Regions from separate parts of the uncultured Albimonas sp. genome, predicted to be linked through region 1. Evidence: riboswitches for the same ligand, from Rfam matches in the RefSeq annotation. Region 1 holds a riboswitch; each other region holds the start of a gene.

Region 1 (6,297 bases):
GGCTGGGACGCTACTGAGGCAGGAGCGCCGCAGCGCTGCGTGCGGCGAAATATTCCTGCGCTTTCATCCCCTGCGCCTTGAAGAATGTTGCGCATTGGGGTCTAGGTGAGCGCCCCGGCGGCCGAAGCGTCGGGCGGGGCGAGCGCCCCGGGATACGCCCGGGTTCCGCGTCGGCGCAGACCGCCGCGGATGGACAGGACGGACTGGAGGAAAATCCCATGGCACGTGTGGCGGTGGTCACCGGCGGCAGCCGCGGCATCGGCGCGGCGATCTCGATCGCGCTGAAGGCGGCGGGCTACTCGGTTGCGGCGAACTACGCCGGCAACGACGAGGCGGCCGAGGCGTTCAAGAAGGAGACCGGGATCCCGGTCTACAAATGGTCGGTGGCCGACTACGACGACTGCAAGGCGGGGATCGAGAAGATCGAGGCCGACCTCGGCCCCGTCGACGTGCTGGTCAACAACGCCGGCATCACCCGCGACGGCATGTTCCACCGCATGACGCCCGACATGTGGAAGGCGGTGATCGACACCAACCTGACGGGCCTGTTCAACATGACCCACCAGGTCTGGCCCGGCATGCGCGAGCGCAAGTTCGGCCGGGTGATCAACATCTCTTCGATCAACGGCCAGAAGGGCCAGGCGGGCCAGGCCAACTACTCGGCCGCCAAGGCCGGCGACCTGGGCTTCACCAAGGCGCTGGCGCAGGAGGGCGCGCGCGCCGGCATCACCGTGAACACGGTCTGCCCGGGCTACATCGGCACCGACATGGTGATGGCGGTGCCCGAGAAGGTGCGCGAATCGATCATCGCCCAGATCCCCGTCGGCCGCCTCGGCGAGCCCGAGGAGATCGCGCGCTGCGTGGCCTTCCTCGCCTCCGACGACGCGGGCTTCGTCACCGGCTCGACGATCTCGGCCAACGGCGGCCAGTTCATGAGCTGACGCGCCGCGGAGCGGGCGCCCCGCCGGCGCCGCTCCGCGATCCGGCAACGGACACGCCCGGCCGCGGGGACGCGGCCGGGCGTTCGCGTGCCGGAGGCGCGCCGCGCTCCGATACTTTCCGGCCGACCGGTCATCGACCCTTGGAAAAAGCAAGGGTTCCGAATTATCAAGGGAGGCGAACCCGCCCGTCGGTCCCCGTGGATCGACCGCGAGAGGCGGGACCACAAGGGAGGTTCGACCGCTCCATGGCGCATGCCCTCGCGGAGACCGCGCAGGCCCGAGCTCTGGCCGAGGAGGCCGAGGCGGCCGAGGCGGAACGGCGCAAGGTCTTGTCCGGCATCGGCTGGATGGTGGTCACAACGCTGCTGTTCGTCTGCGTCACCGGCATCGTGCGCCATGTCGGCGCCGCCGCCCCCGCGGTCGAGACCGCCTTCATCCGCTATGGCGTGGGCGTGCTGCTGATCCTGCCGCTGCTGCGCCCGATGCTGCGCAAGCCGCCCACCCGCCGGGCCTGGGCGTTCTTCGCCTCGCGCGGGGTGGTGCACTCGGTCGGCGTGATGCTGTGGTTCTACGCCATGGCCCACATCCCCATGGCCGAGGTCACGGCGCTGAGCTACGTGGCGCCGATCTTCGTGGCCGTGGGCGCGGCGGTGTTCCTGGGCGAGAAGCTGCAGCTGCACCGGATGCTGGCCATCGGCGCCGGCATCCTGGGCGCGCTGGTGATCCTGCGGCCGGGGTTCGAGGAGATCAAGCTGGGCCAGCTCGCGCAGCTGGGCGCGGCGCCGTGCTTTGCGGCCTCGTTCCTGATCGCCAAGGGGCTGACGCGGGCCCAGGATCCGACCGTGATCGTGGGCATGCTGTCGCTGTTCACCACCATCGCGCTGGCCCCGGCCGCCTTCGCGGTCTGGGTCCCGCCCAGCTGGAACATGATCGCCTGGCTGAGCCTGTGCGCGGTCTTCGCCACCGCCGGTCACTGGACCATGACCAAGGCCTTCCAGTGCGCGCCGATCACCGTCACCCAGCCGGTGCAGTTCCTGCAGCTGGTCTGGGCGACCCTGCTCGGCATCGTCGCCTTCGGCGAGCCGATCGACCCCTGGGTGATCCTGGGCGGGGGCATCGTCGTGGCCTCGGCCACCTACATCGCCCACCGCGAGCGGCTGGCCGCAAAGCGCGCCACCCTCCCCCCCGCCATCGCCACCAAGACCTGAGCCCCCGCCTTGCCCCCCGCTTTGCTTGACAGCGGGACGGCGGGAGACGAAACCTGCAGCAAGCGCATGGTTCCGATGGGCGGCCCTCCAGGGCGGCCCGGGATGAAAACGGGAATGCGGACAGGGCCGACCCACGTCGGGGGCCCGAAGCCGCAGCCGCCCCCGCGACTGTATGCGGCGAGCGCGCCCCACGGCCACCGGAGACGGGAAGGCGGGGCGGGCGTGGGAGGGAGACCTCCCGAAGCCGCGAGCCAGGAGACCTGCCACGCGTCCGTTGAAACCCCAGCCCGTCGGGTGTGACGGGACAGGAGGACCGACCATGCATATCGAACCCGGCGTCGTCACCGGCGCGAAGCTCGCCCTTTCCTACGTCACCGCGGCCGGCTGCGCCGTCGTCGGCGCCAAGATGGCCTGGGAGACCCTGCGCGAGCGCGGGCTTGTCTCGCTGGCCCTGCGCTCGGTCATCGCCACCGCGCTGGTGTTCGTGTTCTTCGAGGTTCTGCCGCACTACCCGGTGGGCGTCTCGGAGGTGCATTTCATTCTGGGCTCGACCCTGTTCCTGGTGCTGGGCGCCGCGCCGACCGCCATCGGGCTCGCCGCCGGCCTCGCCATCCAGGGGCTGCTGTTCGCGCCATTCGACCTGCCGCAGTACGGCATGAACGTGACCTCGCTGCTCGCGCCTCTGTTCGTGCTGAGCTACGCCGCGAAGAAGCTGATCGCGCCCGGCACCGCCTATGTCGACCTGCGCTACAGCCAGGCCTTCGCGCTGTCGCTGGCCTTCCAGGGCGGCGTGGTGGCCTGGGTGGCGTTCTGGGCGCTGTATGGCGACGGGTTCGCCGCGACCAACCTGACGGCGGTCGCCACCTTTGGCGGGGCCTACCTGCTGGTGGTGCTGATCGAGCCGCTGGTCGATCTCGCGGTGCTGGGCGCGGCCAAGGGCGCGCGCGGGCTGGCGCAGTCCGGCCTGGTCACGCCGCGCCTGTACTCGGCCGCCTGACCCCGCCTCGCTGCCGCGGCCCCCGGGCCGCCCTCCTGACCCCATGACGCGCGCGGCGGGCCCTGCACCCGCCGCGCCGCTTCGCTTACGGGAGACCCCCATGCCCGCCAAGATCCCCGCCACCGTCGTCACCGGCTTTCTCGGCGCCGGCAAGACCACGCTGGTCCGCCACCTGCTGACCCACGCCCACGGCCGCCGCATCGCCCTGATCGTCAACGAGTTCGGAGAGCTCGGCGTCGACGGCGAGATCCTGCGCTCCTGCGGGATCGAGGGCTGCTCGGACGACGATGTGGTCGAGCTCGCCAACGGCTGCATCTGCTGCACCGTGGCCGAGGATTTCCTGCCCGCCATGACCGCGCTGCTCGACCGGCCCAACCCGCCCGAGCACATCGTGATCGAAACCTCGGGCCTCGCCCTGCCGCAGCCGCTGGTGCGCGCCTTCAACTGGCCCGAAGTGCGCGCGCGGGTGACCGTGGACGGGGTGGTGACGGTGGTCGACGGGCCGGCCGTGGCGGCCGGCCGCTTCGCCGCCGACGAGGCGGCGGTGGACGCCCAGCGCGCCGCCGACGATTCGATCGACCACGAGACGCCGCTCTCGGAGCTGTTCGAGGATCAGCTCGCCTGCGCGGACATGATCGTCGTGAACAAGGCCGACCTGATGGACGGGGGCGCCGCTGCCACCGCCGCCGCCCTGCGCGCGCGGGCCCGTCGCGGCGTGCAGGTGATCGAGGCCGCCATGGGCGCCGTCGATCCTGCCGTTCTGCTGGGCCTGGGCGTCGGCGCCGAGTCCGACATGGAGGCGCGCCACGAGCTGCACCACCACCACCATCACGACGACGATGACGACCACGACGACCACGATCATGAGCACGAGCACGGCCACGACGAGTTCGAGAGCTTCCACGTCGACCTGCCCGAGATCCCCGACCCCGCCGCCTTCCAGGCCGCGGTCTCGGAGATCATCGCCGCCCACGACCTGCTGCGGGTGAAGGGCTTCGCCGCCGTCTCCGGCAAGCCGATGCGGCTGCTGATCCAGGCGGTCGGCCCGCGGGTGGACGCGCATTTCGACCGGCCCTTCGCGGCCGGCGAGGCGCGCGCGACCCGGCTGGTGGTGATCGGCCTTGCGGGGATCGACCGCGGGGCGGTCTCGAGCGCGCTGACCGCGGCCGCCACGCCCGAGACGGCGCCGGCCGCCTGATGCACCTGCTCGCCGCGACGCCGGGAGAGATCTCCGACGGGACCGAGCCGGTCGACCCCGCCCAGGATCCCGCGGACCTCATCTTCGTCAGCGCCGCCGACACCGAGCTGGCGGCGCTGTCGGAGGCGCGGCGGGGGCTGGGGGTCGACGCGCCCTCGCTGCGGCTGGCGCATCTCAACTGGCTGGCGCATCCCTACTCGGTCGATCTTTACCTCGACCGCACGGCGACGCGCTCGCGACTGGTGGTGGCGCGCGTGCTGGGGGGCGCCGCCTACTGGCGCTACGGGCTCGAGCAGTTCGCCGCCCGCCTGCATGCCGCGGGCGTGCCCTTCGCGGCGCTGCCCGGCGACGACAAGCCCGACGAGACTCTGGCCCGCCTCTCTACGGTCGACGAGGAGGACTACGCCGCCCTGTGGTCCTATTGCGTCGAAGGCGGGCCGGAAAACGCGCGCGGCTTCCTCGCCCTGACCCGCGCCATGCTCGAGGGGACCGAGCGCCCCGAGGCCGCCCGTCCGCTGTTGCGCGCGGGCCTGATCGGGGCGCCGCGGGCGGCGTGGCGGGCCGGGGCGCCGGTGGCGGCCGTCACCGTCTACCGCGCGCTGGTTCAGGGCGCCGGCCTCGCGCCCGTCGAGGCGCTGTGCGAAGCGCTCTCGGCGCGCGGGCTCAACCCGCTGCCGATCTTCGTGGCGTCCCTCAAGGACCCGGTCTCGGCCGCGACGGTCGAGGCGATCTTCGCGCAGACGCCCCCCGACGTGGTGATCAACTGCACCAGCTTCGCCGTCGGCTCTCCCGATGCTCCGGGCGCGGGCACCGTGCTGGACCGCAGCGGCGCGCCGGTGTTGCAGGCGGTGCTCTCGGCGGGCTCCGAGGCGGCCTGGGCAGAGGCGGCGCGCGGCCTCTCGGCCCGCGACATCGCCATGAACGTGGCGCTGCCGGAGATCGACGGCCGCATCCTGACCCGCGCCATCGCCTTCAAGGGCGAAACCTGGTTCGACCCCGACACCCAGTGCCCCATCGCCGCCTTCCGCCCCAAGGCGGATCGCATCGACTTCGTCGCGACGCTCGCCGCCAACTGGGCCCGCCTGCGCCGGGCCGAGGCCGGGGACCGCCGCGTGGCGCTGGTGCTGGCCAACTACCCCAACAAGGACGGCCGGCTGGCCAACGGCGTCGGCCTCGACACCCCCGCCGGCACGGTGGGGGCGCTGCGGGCGCTGGCGGCCGAGGGCTACGCGGTCGAAGACGCCCCCGCGGACGGCGAGGCGCTGATGGCCCGGATCCTCGCCGGCCCCACCAACTGGCTGACCGACCGGGCCGAGCGGCAGGGGGGCGAGCGCCTGTCGCTGAGCGCCTACCGCGCGGCCTACGCCCGCCTGCCCGAAGCCGCCCGGCGCGCGGTCGAATCCCGCTGGGGCCCGCCCGAGTCCGACCCGTTCCTGATCCCTGGCGCCTCCCCTTCGACGGCCCCGCGCGACGCCGGCGCCGCGGACCCCGCTTCGAGCCCCGAACCGGCCTTCGCCCTGTCGATCCTGCGCTACGGCAACGTCGTCGTCGGCGTGCAGCCCGCCCGCGGCTACAACATCGACCCCGACGAGACCTACCACGCCCCGGACCTTGCGCCCCCGCACAACTACCTCGCCTTCTACATCTGGCTGCGCGAGGCCTTCGGCGCCCATGCGCTGGTCCACTTCGGCAAGCACGGCAACCTCGAGTGGCTGCCCGGCAAGGCCGTGGCGCTGGCGGCGGAGGACTTCCCCGAGGCGGCGCTGGGCCCCCTCCCCCACCTCTACCCGTTCATCGTCAACGACCCCGGCGAGGGCACGCAGGCCAAGCGGCGCGCCCAGGCGGTGATCGTCGACCACCTGACCCCGCCCCTGACCCGCGCCGAGACCTACGGCGACCTGCGGGCGCTGGAAGCGCTGGTGGACGAGTACTACGAGGCCGCCGGCGTCGACC
Region 2 (6,297 bases), on a different contig from region 1:
CGGGCCCGGCCGGGTTGGCGAAGTAGCCCGACTTGCCGCCGCCGACGTTGGGGTCGGCCTCGACGCCCGGCCAGATGAAGGCGAAGTTCATCTGCAGCGCCACCTGGCCCGACTTGTAGGCGTCGATGTCCTCGGACATGTACCAGTCCGAAGATCCCGGCGGCGTGCAGCAGTCGTAGAGCGCCTTGTAGAACTCCAGCCCCTCCACCGCGCCCGGCGAGTTCACATAGCCGTCGAGCATGTAGGGGTTCTCGGGGGAGCCGTATTCGAACCCGTAGTTGTAGAGGGCGTTGGTCACGCCCATGGTGATGCCTTCCGAGCCGCGCTCGGTATAGATCGCGGCGCCGTAGACGGTCTTGCCGTCGATCTCGCGCTCCTGGAAGAACTCGGCGATGTCCTTGAGGTCTTCGAGGGTTTCGGGCGGGGCCAGGTCGCGGCCGTATTTCTCCGAGAACTCGGCCTGCAGCTCGGGCTTTTCGAACCAGTCCTTGCGATAGGTCCAGCCAACCACGTCGCCAAACGCGGGCAGGGCCCAGTAGTTGGGCGTGCCCTTGGGCCACTCGGCATAGCCCGCCACCGTGGCGGGGATGAAGTCGGCCATGTCGATGCCGTTGGCCTCGAAGAAGTCGTTGAGCTTCACATAGTGGCCGGCCTCGGCCCCCAGCCCGATCCACTGGCTGTCGCCGATCATCAGGTCGCAGAGCTGCCCGCCGGAGTTGAGCTCGTTGAGCATCCGGTCGGCGAAGTTGGGCCAGGGCACGAACTCGAAGTTCATCGTGTGGCCGGACTCCGCCTCGAAATCCTTCGAGAGCTGGATCAGCGCGTTGGCCGGGTCCCAGGCGGCCCAGCACAGGGTCAGGTCGGCGGCGCGGGCCTGGCCGGCGCCCAGCGCGGAGGCGACGGCCACGGCCGAGGCAAGGGTGACGGGGATGGGTCTCATTATGGGGTCCTCCCTGGACGAAGGCGCGTTTTGTGGTTCGCACCTCCCTGCGCGCGGGGTGCAGGAAGAGTCGTAGTTGAGGGGCGTGCCTCACGTCCACTGTTTTGAGGCACGTTCCTCATTTCGGGAGGGGTTGGAGACGCGGCGTCATTCCGCGGGGGCGGGCGCAAGCGGTTCGACCGCAAGGCGGAATCCCCTGCCGGGGAGCGGTCGCCGGGGCAGGGAGATTTCGCTCCTCGGCGCGGGCGCGGCGCGGTCTGCGGCCCGCGCGCGACGCGAATCAGGGGAGGTTTTCGCGCAGCACGATCTCGATGCGGATCCGCTCCTGCGCCTCGAAGACCGGGGCGGCGTCGCAGGCGGCGCGCAGCACCCGCAGGGCGCTGCGCGCCAGGTGCCCGACGTCCTGCGAGATCACCGCGGCCATCTCGTTGTCCTGGAGCGCGCGGCGGGTGACGGGGGTCAGCTCGTGACCGATCACCACCAGCTCGTCCAGCCGGCCCGAGCGGCGCAGCGCCCGCAGCAGCGGCGTGTTCCCCGACCCCATCGAATAGACGCCGACCAGGCGGGGGCGGGCGCGCGCGGTCTCCAGCGCCACGCGCTCCATCCGGGCGGGGTCGTCGTAGGATTCGGCGGTCGGCAACACAGTCAGGCGCGGGAAATCCTGCGCCATCACCTGGTCGAAGCCCAACCGCCGGTCGAGAGAATCCCGCGATCGCAGGGAGTTGGTGACCACCAGCACCTCCCCCTCGGGCGGCGCGAACCGCCCCGTCAGCAGCGCCGCGGTGCGCCCGGCGGCCATGTTGTCGATGCCCACGAAGCGGTCGCGGGGGGCGTTGGGCAGGTCCGAGACCAGCGCCACCACGGCCAGCCCCTCCTCCTTCAGGCGGGCGACGGCGTCGCGGACCTGCGGGGTCTCGGGCGCCATGATCGCCACGCCGTCGAGGCGCCGCGGGTTCAGCGCGCGCAGGGCCCGGACCACGGCGTGGGGGTCCTGGGCGGGCGTGGTCACCACCTTTACCGAGGCGCGGTCGGCGACCTGGGTGGCGCAGGCCTCCAGCAGCGCGGCGCGCAGCGTCTCGACGAACTGGTTGGGCCCCTCGGGCAGCACGAAGGCCAGGCGATAGAACCGCCCGCGCGCAAGGTTGGCCGCGGCGGCGTCGCGCACATAGCCCAGCCGGGCGACCGCCTCCTGCACCCGGGCGATGGTCTTCTCGCGCACGCCGGGGCGGGCGTTGAGCACGCGGTCCACCGTGGCGAGGCTGACGCCCGCCTCCTTCGCGATGTCGTGAACCGTCGGTCTCATCGGGGCGCCTCCGCCCCGAAACCTAGTCGCCGGGCTGAGGTACGTCAATCAAGCCCGCGGGCGGCCGTGGCGCTCAGCCCTCGGGGTCCACGACCTTGCCGGGGTTCATCCGGCCCTGCGGGTCGAGGGCGCGCTTGACCAGGCGCATCACCGCGATCTCCTCGGGGCTGCGGCTGTGGGCGAGGTAGGGGCGCTTGGTCGTGCCGATGCCGTGCTCGGCCGAAATCGAGCCGCCGAACTCCCGCACCGTGTCGTAGATCGCCCGGTCGAAGCCGTCGCGCGGCTGGGCGGCGCCGCAGGCGGCCGAGCGCACGATCAGGTGCAGGTTGTTGTCCCCCAGATGCCCGTAGGCGAGATGCATCGCGTCGGGCCACTGCGCGCGGACCCGCGCGGCCGAGGTCTCGACGAACCGGTCGGTGACCCCGGCTGGCAGCCCGATGTCGTAGGAGACCAGCGGCCCGGCCTTCTGGCGCAGCTCTCCCACGATCTCACGGATCTTCCAGAACTCGGCGGCCTCGCGCTCGGTCTGGGCGATCAGGGCGTCCTCGATCAGGCCCTCCTCCATCAGCTCGCCCAGCGCGTCGGGCAGACGCGAGTCCTCGCCGGCCCCGAAGCGGGAGATCTCGACGATGGCATAGAAACGGTGGGCGGCGGCGAAGGGGCGGCGCAGCTCGAAGGTCGAGGTGATGGTGTCGAGGTATTCGTCCCACATCGCCTCGAAGCTGGTCAGGCCGGGGCCGAAGCGGGCGCGCAGCCCGGCCAGCAGCGAGAGCAGCGCGGCGTAGTCGGGCAGCGCGCACAGCGCCACGTCCAGCGCCGCGGGCCTCGGCTGCAGGCGCAGGGCGACGCGGGTGATCGCGCCCAGCGTGCCCTCGGCCCCGATGAACAGGTGCTTGATGTCGTAGCCGGTGTTGTTCTTCACCAGCCGGTTGAGCGCGTTGACCACGGTCCCGTCGGGCAGCGCGACCTCCAGCCCCAGAACCTGGTCGCGGGCGGTCCCGTAGCGGATCACCCGGTTGCCCCCGGCGTTGGTCGAGACGTTGCCCCCGATCGAGCAGGACCCGCGGGAGCCGAGATCGAGCGGGAAGAACAGCCCCGCGGCCTCGGCCGCCGCCTGCACCTCGTGCAGGGGCGTGCCGGCGCGCACGATCATGGTGGCGCCCTCGCGGTCGACCTCCTCGACGCCGGTCAGCCGCTCCATCGACAGGGCGACGCCGCCGGCGACGGGGTGGGCGCCGCGCACGAGGCCCGTCAGCCCGCCCTGGGGCACCACCGCCAGCCCGGCGCGGGCGCAGGCGGCGAGCACGGCCGAGACCTCGGCGGTCGAGCGCGGCCGGGCCAGCGCCAGCGGGCGCACCGGCGGCTGGCGGGACCAGTCCTGCAGGTTCCGCTCGGGGATGTCCGCGCCGAAGACCAGCAGGTCGGCGGGCAGGGCGCCGCCGCGGGCCTCGGCTTCGGCGGCCAGCGCCGCCCGCAGGGCCTCGGCGGCGTCGGCGGCGTCGGCGGCCTGCACGGCCTCGCTCGGCCGGTCGAGGGATCGGGTCTCGGTCATTGTGCGCCTCCCATGCGCCTCGCGCCCGGGATTCGGGTCCCGGGCATCATTGGTTGGGCCGACGATACCCGCTTGGCGAGACGATTGCGCGCCCGGCGGACGCCCCCGGGCCAGGGGAGGCCGGCGCCGGCGCGCCGTCGCCGGCGGCGTCGGACGCTGGCGCCCGCCTCGGACGCGGTTGTCTCGGGGGCGGCAGGCGGCTAGCCCTGTTGCGTTCGGTGTCCGCCGCGCCACGCGCGGGGGAATAATCGGGAACGCGGTGCAGATCCGCGACGTGCCCAGCGCTGTGAGGCGGACCGGGCGGCAACAGGCCACTGGCTCGGGCCGGGAAGGCGCCGCTTCGGGAGGATGCCAAGTCAGAAGACCGGCCGGACGACATTGACCGAGGCGCGCGGACGGCGCCGCGGCCGCTGGCTTCACGGACAGGGGACATGTCATGCAGCCGATCCAGACCCGCCCGGCCGGGCCCTTCGCGCCCGCCGAGCGCGCCGCCGTCTACCGCGCCATCCGCGAGCGTCGCGACGTGCGCGGCCAGTTCCTGCCCGATCCGGTCGACCCCGCCGCGCTGACCCGGATCCTCGAGGCCGCCCACGCCGCGCCCTCGGTCGGCCTGTCGCAGCCGTGGAACTTCATCGTGATCCGCGACCCCGGCGTGCGGGAGGCGGTGCGCGCCGCGTTCGACCGCGCCAACGCCGAGGCGCGGGAGATGTTCGGCGAGGCGCGCCGGGCGCTCTACTCCGAGCTCAAGCTGCAGGGCATCCGCGAGGCGCCGCTGAACCTCTGCGTCACCTGCGACCGGACCCGGGGCGGGCCGACCGTGCTGGGGCGCACGCATGACCTGGACACCGACCTCTATTCCACTGTCTGCGCGGTGCAGAACCTCTGGCTGGCCGCCCGGGCCGAAGGGATCGGGGTCGGCTGGGTCAGCATCTTCCGCGAGGGGGACCTGCGCGAAATCCTGGATCTGCCGGCGGAGGTCACGCCGGTGGCCTATCTGTGCCTTGGCCATGTGCGCGAGCTCTTCGACGGGCCGGAGCTTCAGGCCCGCGGCTGGGCGGCCCGGCGACCGCTCGCGGAGATGGTCTTCGCCGATCGCTGGCAGGGGCGGAGCGCGACCCCGCCTGCGCCCTCGGCGCCTGCCGCCGGCGAGGCCGACCCGATAGGCGGCCGCGGCGCCTGAGGGCCCCCGGCCCGGGGCGCCCGCGCGGCCACCGCGCCCGGCAGGCGCGGCGGCTCTGGATCAGGCGGCGGGCGGGACCACGCAGCCCTCGGCGGTCAGCGTCTCGATTTCGTCGTCCGAGAAGCCGGCCGCGCGCAGGGTGGCGAGCGTGTCGGCGCCCGCCGCCGCGGCGGGGGCGCGGATCGTGCCGGGGCTGGCCGAGAGGCGGGCGATGAACCCCGCGACCGGCAGCGCCGGCCCGTCCGGTTTCGGATGGTGGTCCTGGAACACGCCCGACCCGCGCACGCCCGGATCGTTGATCGCCTGGATCGGACTGAAGGCCGGGCCGGAGGGGATGCGCGCCTGCGCCAGCGCGTCCATCGCCTCCTGCATGGTCAGGGGGCCGGCCCACTCGCCCAGGATCGCCGAGAGCTCGGCGCCGGCCTCGCCGCGTTTCTCGTCGGTGTCGAAGCGCGGATCCTGCGCCAGTTCCGGCCGGCCGATGGCCTCCGCCAGCCGGGCGAACATCGCCGGTCCCACGACCTGCACGACCACCGCGCCGTCCTTCGTGGGCGCCAGCTCGGCGGGGCCGGCGTAGGGGCTGCGGCCCTCGCCCGGGGCGCGTTCGACGCCGGTGGAGGCCTCCAGCAGCACCGCGTTCATGAAGGTCAGCGCCGTCTGCAGCAGCGAGGCCTGCACCTCCTGCCCCTCGCCGGTCTGCTGTCGGTGCATGATCGCGGCCATGATCCCCAGCGCCGTGCCCAGCCCGGTGCCGAAGTCGACATAGTTGCACGAGGTGCGCACCGGCTGGCCGGGCCAGCCGCTCATGTAGGTCGCGCCGCTCATCGCCTGGCCGATCAGGTCGAAGCCGTTGCGCCCCGAGAGCGGCCCCTGCGGCCCGTAGGCCGAGACGTTGGCCGAGATGATCGCCGGGTTGGCCTGTTTCAACGAGGCGTAGTCGAGCCCCAGCCTGGGCAGCGCCGCGGGGGGCATGTTGGTCAGCGTCACGTCGGCGCTGGCGACCAGGCGGTTGAGCACCTCGCGCCCGCGCGGGCTGCGAAGGTCCATGGTCAGGGACTTCTTGTTGCGGTTCAGCGCCATGAACTGGGCGCCGTCGTCGAACCCCTCGACCTTCAGCAGGAAGCGGTCGTCGGCGCCGCCGGGCGGCTCGATCCGGATCACCTCCGCGCCGAGGTCGCCGAGGATCGAGGCGCAGTAGGGCCCCGCGATGTAGCGGCTGAAATCCAGAACCCGGATGCCCTGCAGCACCCCCGGCGCGGCGGCCGCGGCGGCGGCCTCGCGGTTGAAGCCGTCGGTCATGCGCGGCCCTCCCATGATGCGCG
Region 3 (6,297 bases), on a different contig from region 1:
GATGCACGCCCAGGCGGTGGTCCTGGGCTGGGGGGCGCACGATCCGTCCGAGATCTGTTACCTGCACCACAGCGCCTACGCCGGCGTCGACTACTACAACCCCGGCCACTACGCGAACCCGACCGTTGACGCGCATCTGGAAGCGGCCGAGGCCGCGCCGAGCTTCGAGGCCTCGCTCGCCGAATGGCGCGCCGCCGCCTGGGACGGGGAGACGGGCTACGGTCCGCGCGGCGACGCGGCCTGGGCGTGGATGGTCAACCTCGAGCACGCCTACTGGGCGTCGGAGTGCCTCGACCTCGGGCCGGCGCAGATCCATCCGCACGGCCACGGCTTCCCGATCACTCACGACATCGCCGCCTGGCGCTGGACCTGCGAGTGAGCGGCTGGCTGCCGGCGCTGCTGGCCGGGCGGCTGATCCGGCTCGCCTGGCTGTTGCCGCTGGCCGCGGTCGGGCTGTTCTGGCTGGTCTCGCTGGCCCCGATCGACCCGGTGCAGGCCTATGTTGGCGGGCGCACCTCCCAGATCGGGCCCGAGCAGCGCGAGGCGATCGCCGCCGCCTGGGGCCTCGACCGCCCTGCGGTCGAGCGCTTCGCGAGCTGGCTGGCGGGCGCGGCGCAGGGCGACCTCGGCCGCTCGATCAGCTACAACGCGCCGGTGGCCGAGGTGATCGCGCGGCGGTTTCCCGCCTCGCTGGCGCTGATCGGGGCGGCCTTCGTCCTGTCTTTCGCGCTCGGCTCGGCGCTGGGGCTGATTGCGGGCGCGACCCGCGGGCGCTGGCCGGATCGGGCGATCCGCGCCGCCGCGGTCGTGCTGTCGGCGAGCCCGGGGTTCTGGGTCGCGATCCTCCTGATAGCGGTCTTCGCGGTGGGGCTGGGCTGGCTGCCGGCCTGCTGCGCGGCGCCGCCCGGGCGGCTCGCGGACGAAGTCTCGGCGGCCGAGCGCTGGCGGCACATGATCCTGCCGGTCGCCACGCTCTCGGTGGTGGGGATCGGGCCGCTGATCCTGCATACGCGCCAGAGCCTGATCGCCTTTCTCGAAAGCCCCGCGGCCCGTCACCTGGGCGCGCATGGCGCCTCGCCCCTGCGGCTCGCCTTCGGGCCGGGGCTACGCCATGCCGTGGGGGTGGCGCTGACGCTGCACCTGGCGGGGGCGGGGGAGCTTTTCGGGGGCTCGGTCCTGGCCGAGGCGGTGTTCGCGTGGCCGGGCCTCGGCCAGGCCACGGTGCGCGCGGCGACGGGAGCGGACGCGCCGCTGCTGATGGGGATCGGGCTGGCGACGCTGCTCTTCGTCTTCGCGGGCAATCTTGCGGCCGACATCGCCGCCCGGCTCGCCGATCCGCGGCTGCGGGGACGGGCGTGACGCTGGCGGCCGAGCCCCTGGCCCGCGCGGCGCCCCCCGCGGCCCCCGGCGACGCCCGGGGCCGGGCGCTCCGCCGCGGCGCGCTGGCCCTGCTGGCGCTGGGAGGGGTGCTGGCGGGGGCCGCGCTGCTGCCGCCCTCGGCGCTGGGGGTGGACGTGAGCGCGCGCGCCCTCCCCCCGCTGCCGGCGCATCCGTTCGGGACCGACATGCTGGGGCGCGACGTGGCCGCGCGCAGCCTCGCGGCGCTGGCGCTGAGCGTGCAGGTGGGGCTGCTCGCCGCCGCCTGCTCGACGCTGATCGCGGTGGGGCTGGGGCTGGCCGCCACCCTGGGGCGGGCGGCGGACCAGGCGGTGGGGGTGCTGACCGAGCTGGCGCTGGGCCTGCCGCATTTCGTGCTGCTGATCATGATCGCCTTCGCCGCCGGCGGCGGCGCCGCGGGCGTGATCGTGGCGGTGGCCTTCACCCACTGGCCCCGTCTGGCGCGCGTGCTGCGCCACGAGGCGCAGACGCTGGCCGCCTCGGAGGCCGTCGAGGTCTCCCGCGCGCTCGGGCGCTCGCGCCTGTGGATCGCGCGCCATCACCTGGCGCCGCCGCTCGTGGGGCAGATCGTGGCGGGGTTCGTGATGATCTTCCCCCACGCGGTGCTGCACGAGGCGGGGCTCAGCTTCATCGGCCTGGGCATCGAGCCGCACCTGCCCTCGATCGGCGTGATGCTGGCCGAGTCCCTGCGCGAGATCATGGCCGGCCGCTGGTGGGTCGCCGCGGCGCCGGGCCTCGGCCTGATGCTGGTCGCCCTGATCTTCGAGCGCTTCGGCGAGGCCCTGCGCCGCCTCGGCGATCGCGAGGGTCTGGCGACATGACCCTGCGGATCGAGGATCTGGGCGTCGCCTTCCCCGCCCCCCGCCCGGCGGCGCTCGAGGGCGTCTGCTTCGCCGTGGCGCGGGGCGAGCTCGTGGGCCTGACCGGCAGCTCCGGCGCGGGCAAGAGCCTTGCGGCCGAGGCGCTGGCGGGCCTGCTGCCTCCGGGGGCCGAGCGGCGGGGGCGGATCACCCTCGACGGCGCCCCCCTGCCCCGCGGCGCGGTGGCGCTGGCGCCCCAGCGGCTCGACGCGCTCGACCCGCTGGCGCGCGTCGGACGCCAGATCGAGCGTTTCGCCCGCCTCGCTGGCCGGCGCGCCGACGTGCCCGCGACGCTGGCCGAGGCGGGGCTTCCGGCCGAGACGGCGGCGCGCTTCCCTCACCAGCTTTCCGGCGGCATGGCGCGCCGGGTGCTGCTGGCGGCCGCGCTCTCCACCGGGGCCGCGTGGATCGTGGCCGACGAGCCGACCGTGGGCCTCGACCCTGCCGCCGCCGACCGGGCGACGGCGCTGCTGGCGCGGCTGGCGGGGACGGGGCGGGGCCTCGTCGTCGTCTCCCACGACCTGCCCCGGCTCGCCCGCGTCGCCGCCCGCATCGTGGTGCTGCGCGAGGGCCGCCAGGTCGAGACCGCGCCCGCCGCCGCCTTCGCGGGCGAGGGCGCGGCGCTTCGCGACCCGTTCTCCCGGGCGCTGTGGCGGGCCCAGATCCCCGAGGACGCCGCGTGCTGAGCGCCGCCGGCCTCGCCCTCGCCTTCGCCGGGCGCGCGGTGCTGACTGATGTCGCGCTCAGCCTCGGTCCGGGCGAGGTAGTCGGTTTGGGCGGCCCGTCGGGCGCGGGCAAGTCGACGCTGGGCCGGATCCTCGCCGGCCGTCTCGAGGCCGATGCGGGCCAGGTGACCCTGGACGGCCTCCCGCGCTCCCCCGCCCGCCCCGGCCGCCCGGCGCCGGTGCAATACGCGCCCCAGTCGGCTGAGCTCGCCGTCGATCCCCGCTGGAGCGTCGCCCGGATCCTCGCCAACGCCGGCCCGCCCGACGCCGAGGCGGTCGCGGCCCTGGGCGTGCGCGAAGCCTGGGCCTCGCGCCGGCCCTCGGAGCTGTCGGGCGGCGAGCTGGCGCGGGTCTCGCTGGCGCGCCTCTTCCATCCCGGCCTGCGCCACCTGGTCTGCGACGAGGTCTCGAGCCAGCTTGACGCGCTGGAGCAGGACGGGGTCCTGCGCGCGCTGACCGCACTCGCCCGCGATCGCGGGATCGGCCTGCTGCTGATCTCCCATGGCGCGGGCCTGCGACGGCGCTTCTGCGACCGGGATCTGACACTTGCCGACGGGCGCCTGAACGCAACGCCCGCCAGCTGAGGCGCCGCGACGCTCCTGCCGCTGCGGGAGCGCTTGACGCCGCCCGGCCGGCAGGTCATCTTCGCGCCGTTCCGGTTCCGCGCCGGGGGTTCGCCCCCGGCCGGGAGCAAAAGGGAACGCGGTGAGGTCGACCCAATGCGGGGACCGACTCCGCGGCTGCCCCCGCAACTGTGAGCGGCGAGCCGACCCTCGATACGCCACTGGCCCACGCCCCCCGAGCATGCCTCAGGGGACCGGGCCGGGAAGGCGAGGGACCGGTGCAGACCCGCGAGCCAGGAGACCTGCCGGAACCTCGTCATCCTTCCTCCGTGCGGGGCGCGCGAAGGAGCGGTTCGATCCGCAGCGGTGACTTCGCAGTCGTCGTCTGACGGGTCGAGGTCCTTCCCCCATGAAGCGCCCCCGAACCCTTCGGCGTCATCTCCGCGCCGCCGGGTCCGCAGGGCTCGAGCGGCGCTTTCCCGCCGGCCGCACGCGCGCCGGCGACCAAGGGGGAACGCATGTCCCGCACCCATCCCGCGCCCGCCCGCGCGCTGCTCGCCGCCTCTTCGCTGGCCTTGTGCCCGCACGCCCTGCACGCGCAGGAGCCGGTGGCGCTGGAGCCCATCGTCGTCTCCGGCGGCCTGACGCCGATCGCCGCCGAGAAATACGGCCGAGCCTATTCCGTCGTCACCGCCCAGGACCTGGAGGACCGGCAGACCACCTACGCCGTGGACGCCCTGCGCGCCCTGCCCGGCGTCGAGGTCTCGCGCACCGGCGGCTTCGGCGGCCTGACCCAGGTGCGATTGCGCGGCGCCGAGGGCAACCACACGCTGGTGCTGATCGACGGGGTCGAGGTCTCGGCCCCCGAGCAGGGCGAGTTCGACTTCGGCGGCCTGCTGGCGGCCGACATCGAGCGCATCGAGGTGCTGCGCGGGCCGCAGTCGGCGCTCTACGGCGCCAACGCGCTGGGGGGCGTGATCTCGATCACCACCCGGCGCGCGCGGGAGCCGGGGCTGCGCTGGTCCGGCGAGGGCGAGGTCGGGACCGACGGGACCGGGGCCGTGCAGGCGGCGGTGCGGGGTCTGGGCGAGACGGGCTCGTTCTCGCTGTCGCTGGCCCGGCGGGAAACCGAGGGCTTCGACGTCTCCGGCACGCCCGGCGGCGAGGCAGACGGCGACCGCAACCTGACCTTCAACGGCCGGGGCGAGATCTTCGCGGCCGACTGGCTGACGCTGGGGGCGACGCTGCGCGTCACGGACCGGCATTCGGACCTCGACGGTTCGCTCTTCGCGGCGCCCACCGAGGCGGCGCTGGTCTACGACGACGCCTCCGCCCATGACCGGACCGAAGCGCTCGGCTCCCTCTACGCCATCGCCGAGCTGGGGCGCCTGCGATCGGAGCTTCGCGCGGCCTACCTGCATGCGGACGACTCCAACACGCTCAACGGCGTGAAGACGACCGACACCAGCTCGACCCGCCTTCAGCTTTCGGCGCAGGCGACGGTGGGGCTGGATGCGGCCAGCCTCGCGGCCGCCGATCACAGCCTGACGGGCAAGGTGGAATACGAACGCGAGAGCTTCGTGGCCAACGACCCCGCCCTGGTCTTCGACCCCTCCCAGCTCGACGAACAGACCCGCGGGCTCTACGGCCTCGCCGCGGAGTATCGGGGCACCTTCCTCGAGGCGCTGGATCTTCAGCTGGGCCTGCGCCACGACATCAACGACGCCTTCGAGGACGCCACGACCTGGAGCGCGGGCGCCTCCTACCGGATCGCCGCGACCGGCACGCGGCTGCACGCCTCCGCCGGGACCGCGGTGCAGAACCCCACGATGTTCGAGCAGTTCGGCTTCACCCCCGGCCAGTGGCAGGGCAACCCGAACCTGGAGCCGGAGGAGAGCTTCGGCTGGGACGTGGGCGTCGAGCAGCGCCTCTGGGACGACCGGCTGGTGGTCGACGTGACCTGGTTCAACCAGGACCTGAAGAACGAGATCGGCACGGTCTACCTCGCCCCCGCCTTCACGGTCGGCACGCCCGTCAACCAGCCCGGAACCTCCGAGCGGCAGGGGATCGAGGTCGCCTCCACCCTCTACGCCACCGACTGGATGACGCTGGGCCTGAGCTACACCTGGCTCGACGCCGAGGAGTCCACGGGCCTTGTCGAAGTGCGCCGGCCGGAGCATGAGCTGGGCGGCTACGTGACGTTCTCCTTCCTCGACGACCGGGCGCGGGTGACGCTGGACGGGCGCTATGTCGCCGGCAACCGGGATCTGGACTATCGCGCGCCCTACGCGCCCGGCGCCCGGGTGGCGCTGGACGACTACGTGGTGGTGAATGTGGCGGCCTCCTGGGCGATGACCGAGCAGGCCGAGATCTACGGTCGGGTGACCAACGCGCTCGACGCCGACTATGAGGAGGTGCACGGCTTCGCGACTCAGGGCATCGCCGCCTACGCGGGCCTGCGGGTGAGGTTCTGATGCCGCGCCCGCCCGCCCGCCCCGGCCGCGCCCCGCGCCTCGCCACGATCCTGGCGGGGGCGGCGGCGCTTGCAGGGACGTTCGCCGCCCTGCCGGCCGCGCCGCGCTCCGGCCCTGCCCCGGAGACGGCGGAGGCGGCGGCCGGGCCGGCGCCGCTCGGAACGCGGGAGGAGACGGCCCCGCAGCGGGTCGTCTCGATGAACCTGTGCACGGACCAGCTCGCGATGCTGCTGGCCGCGCCGGGGCAGCTGCATTCGGTGTCCTACATGGCGGCGGA

Evidence for each region. Region 1 has a riboswitch for cobalamin ahead of AAC134_RS04495 (energy-coupling factor ABC transporter permease). Riboswitches for the same ligand answer to the same signal wherever they lie in the genome.
Region 2: linked by a shared signal. The riboswitch ahead of bluB (5,6-dimethylbenzimidazole synthase) and the one ahead of AAC134_RS04495 (energy-coupling factor ABC transporter permease) in region 1 are both predicted to bind cobalamin.
Region 3: linked by a shared signal. The riboswitch ahead of AAC134_RS02575 (TonB-dependent receptor) and the one ahead of AAC134_RS04495 (energy-coupling factor ABC transporter permease) in region 1 are both predicted to bind cobalamin.

What each region holds. Positions count from the first base shown of each region.
Region 1 is NZ_CAXBOD010000003.1:182,619-188,915, reverse strand. It holds gene AAC134_RS04510 (hypothetical protein) at 1-17, shown strand, start outside; gene AAC134_RS04505 (beta-ketoacyl-ACP reductase) at 219-941, shown strand; gene AAC134_RS04500 (DMT family transporter) at 1,187-2,149, shown strand; cobalamin riboswitch at 2,200-2,432, shown strand; gene AAC134_RS04495 (energy-coupling factor ABC transporter permease) at 2,469-3,146, shown strand; gene cobW (cobalamin biosynthesis protein CobW) at 3,247-4,344, shown strand; gene cobN (cobaltochelatase subunit CobN) at 4,344-6,297, shown strand, end outside.
Region 2 is NZ_CAXBOD010000004.1:91,700-97,996, reverse strand. It holds gene AAC134_RS05105 (ABC transporter substrate-binding protein) at 1-940, opposite strand, end outside; gene AAC134_RS05100 (LacI family DNA-binding transcriptional regulator) at 1,221-2,243, opposite strand; gene AAC134_RS05095 (FAD-binding oxidoreductase) at 2,317-3,795, opposite strand; cobalamin riboswitch at 3,995-4,183, shown strand; gene bluB (5,6-dimethylbenzimidazole synthase) at 4,232-4,975, shown strand; gene AAC134_RS05085 (CoA transferase) at 5,036-6,274, opposite strand.
Region 3 is NZ_CAXBOD010000002.1:55,629-61,925, reverse strand. It holds gene AAC134_RS02600 (ABC transporter substrate-binding protein) at 1-379, shown strand, start outside; gene AAC134_RS02595 (ABC transporter permease) at 376-1,359, shown strand; gene AAC134_RS02590 (ABC transporter permease) at 1,356-2,219, shown strand; gene AAC134_RS02585 (ATP-binding cassette domain-containing protein) at 2,216-2,944, shown strand; gene AAC134_RS02580 (ATP-binding cassette domain-containing protein) at 2,938-3,567, shown strand; cobalamin riboswitch at 3,623-3,871, shown strand; gene AAC134_RS02575 (TonB-dependent receptor) at 4,065-6,020, shown strand; gene AAC134_RS02570 (ABC transporter substrate-binding protein) at 6,020-6,297, shown strand, end outside.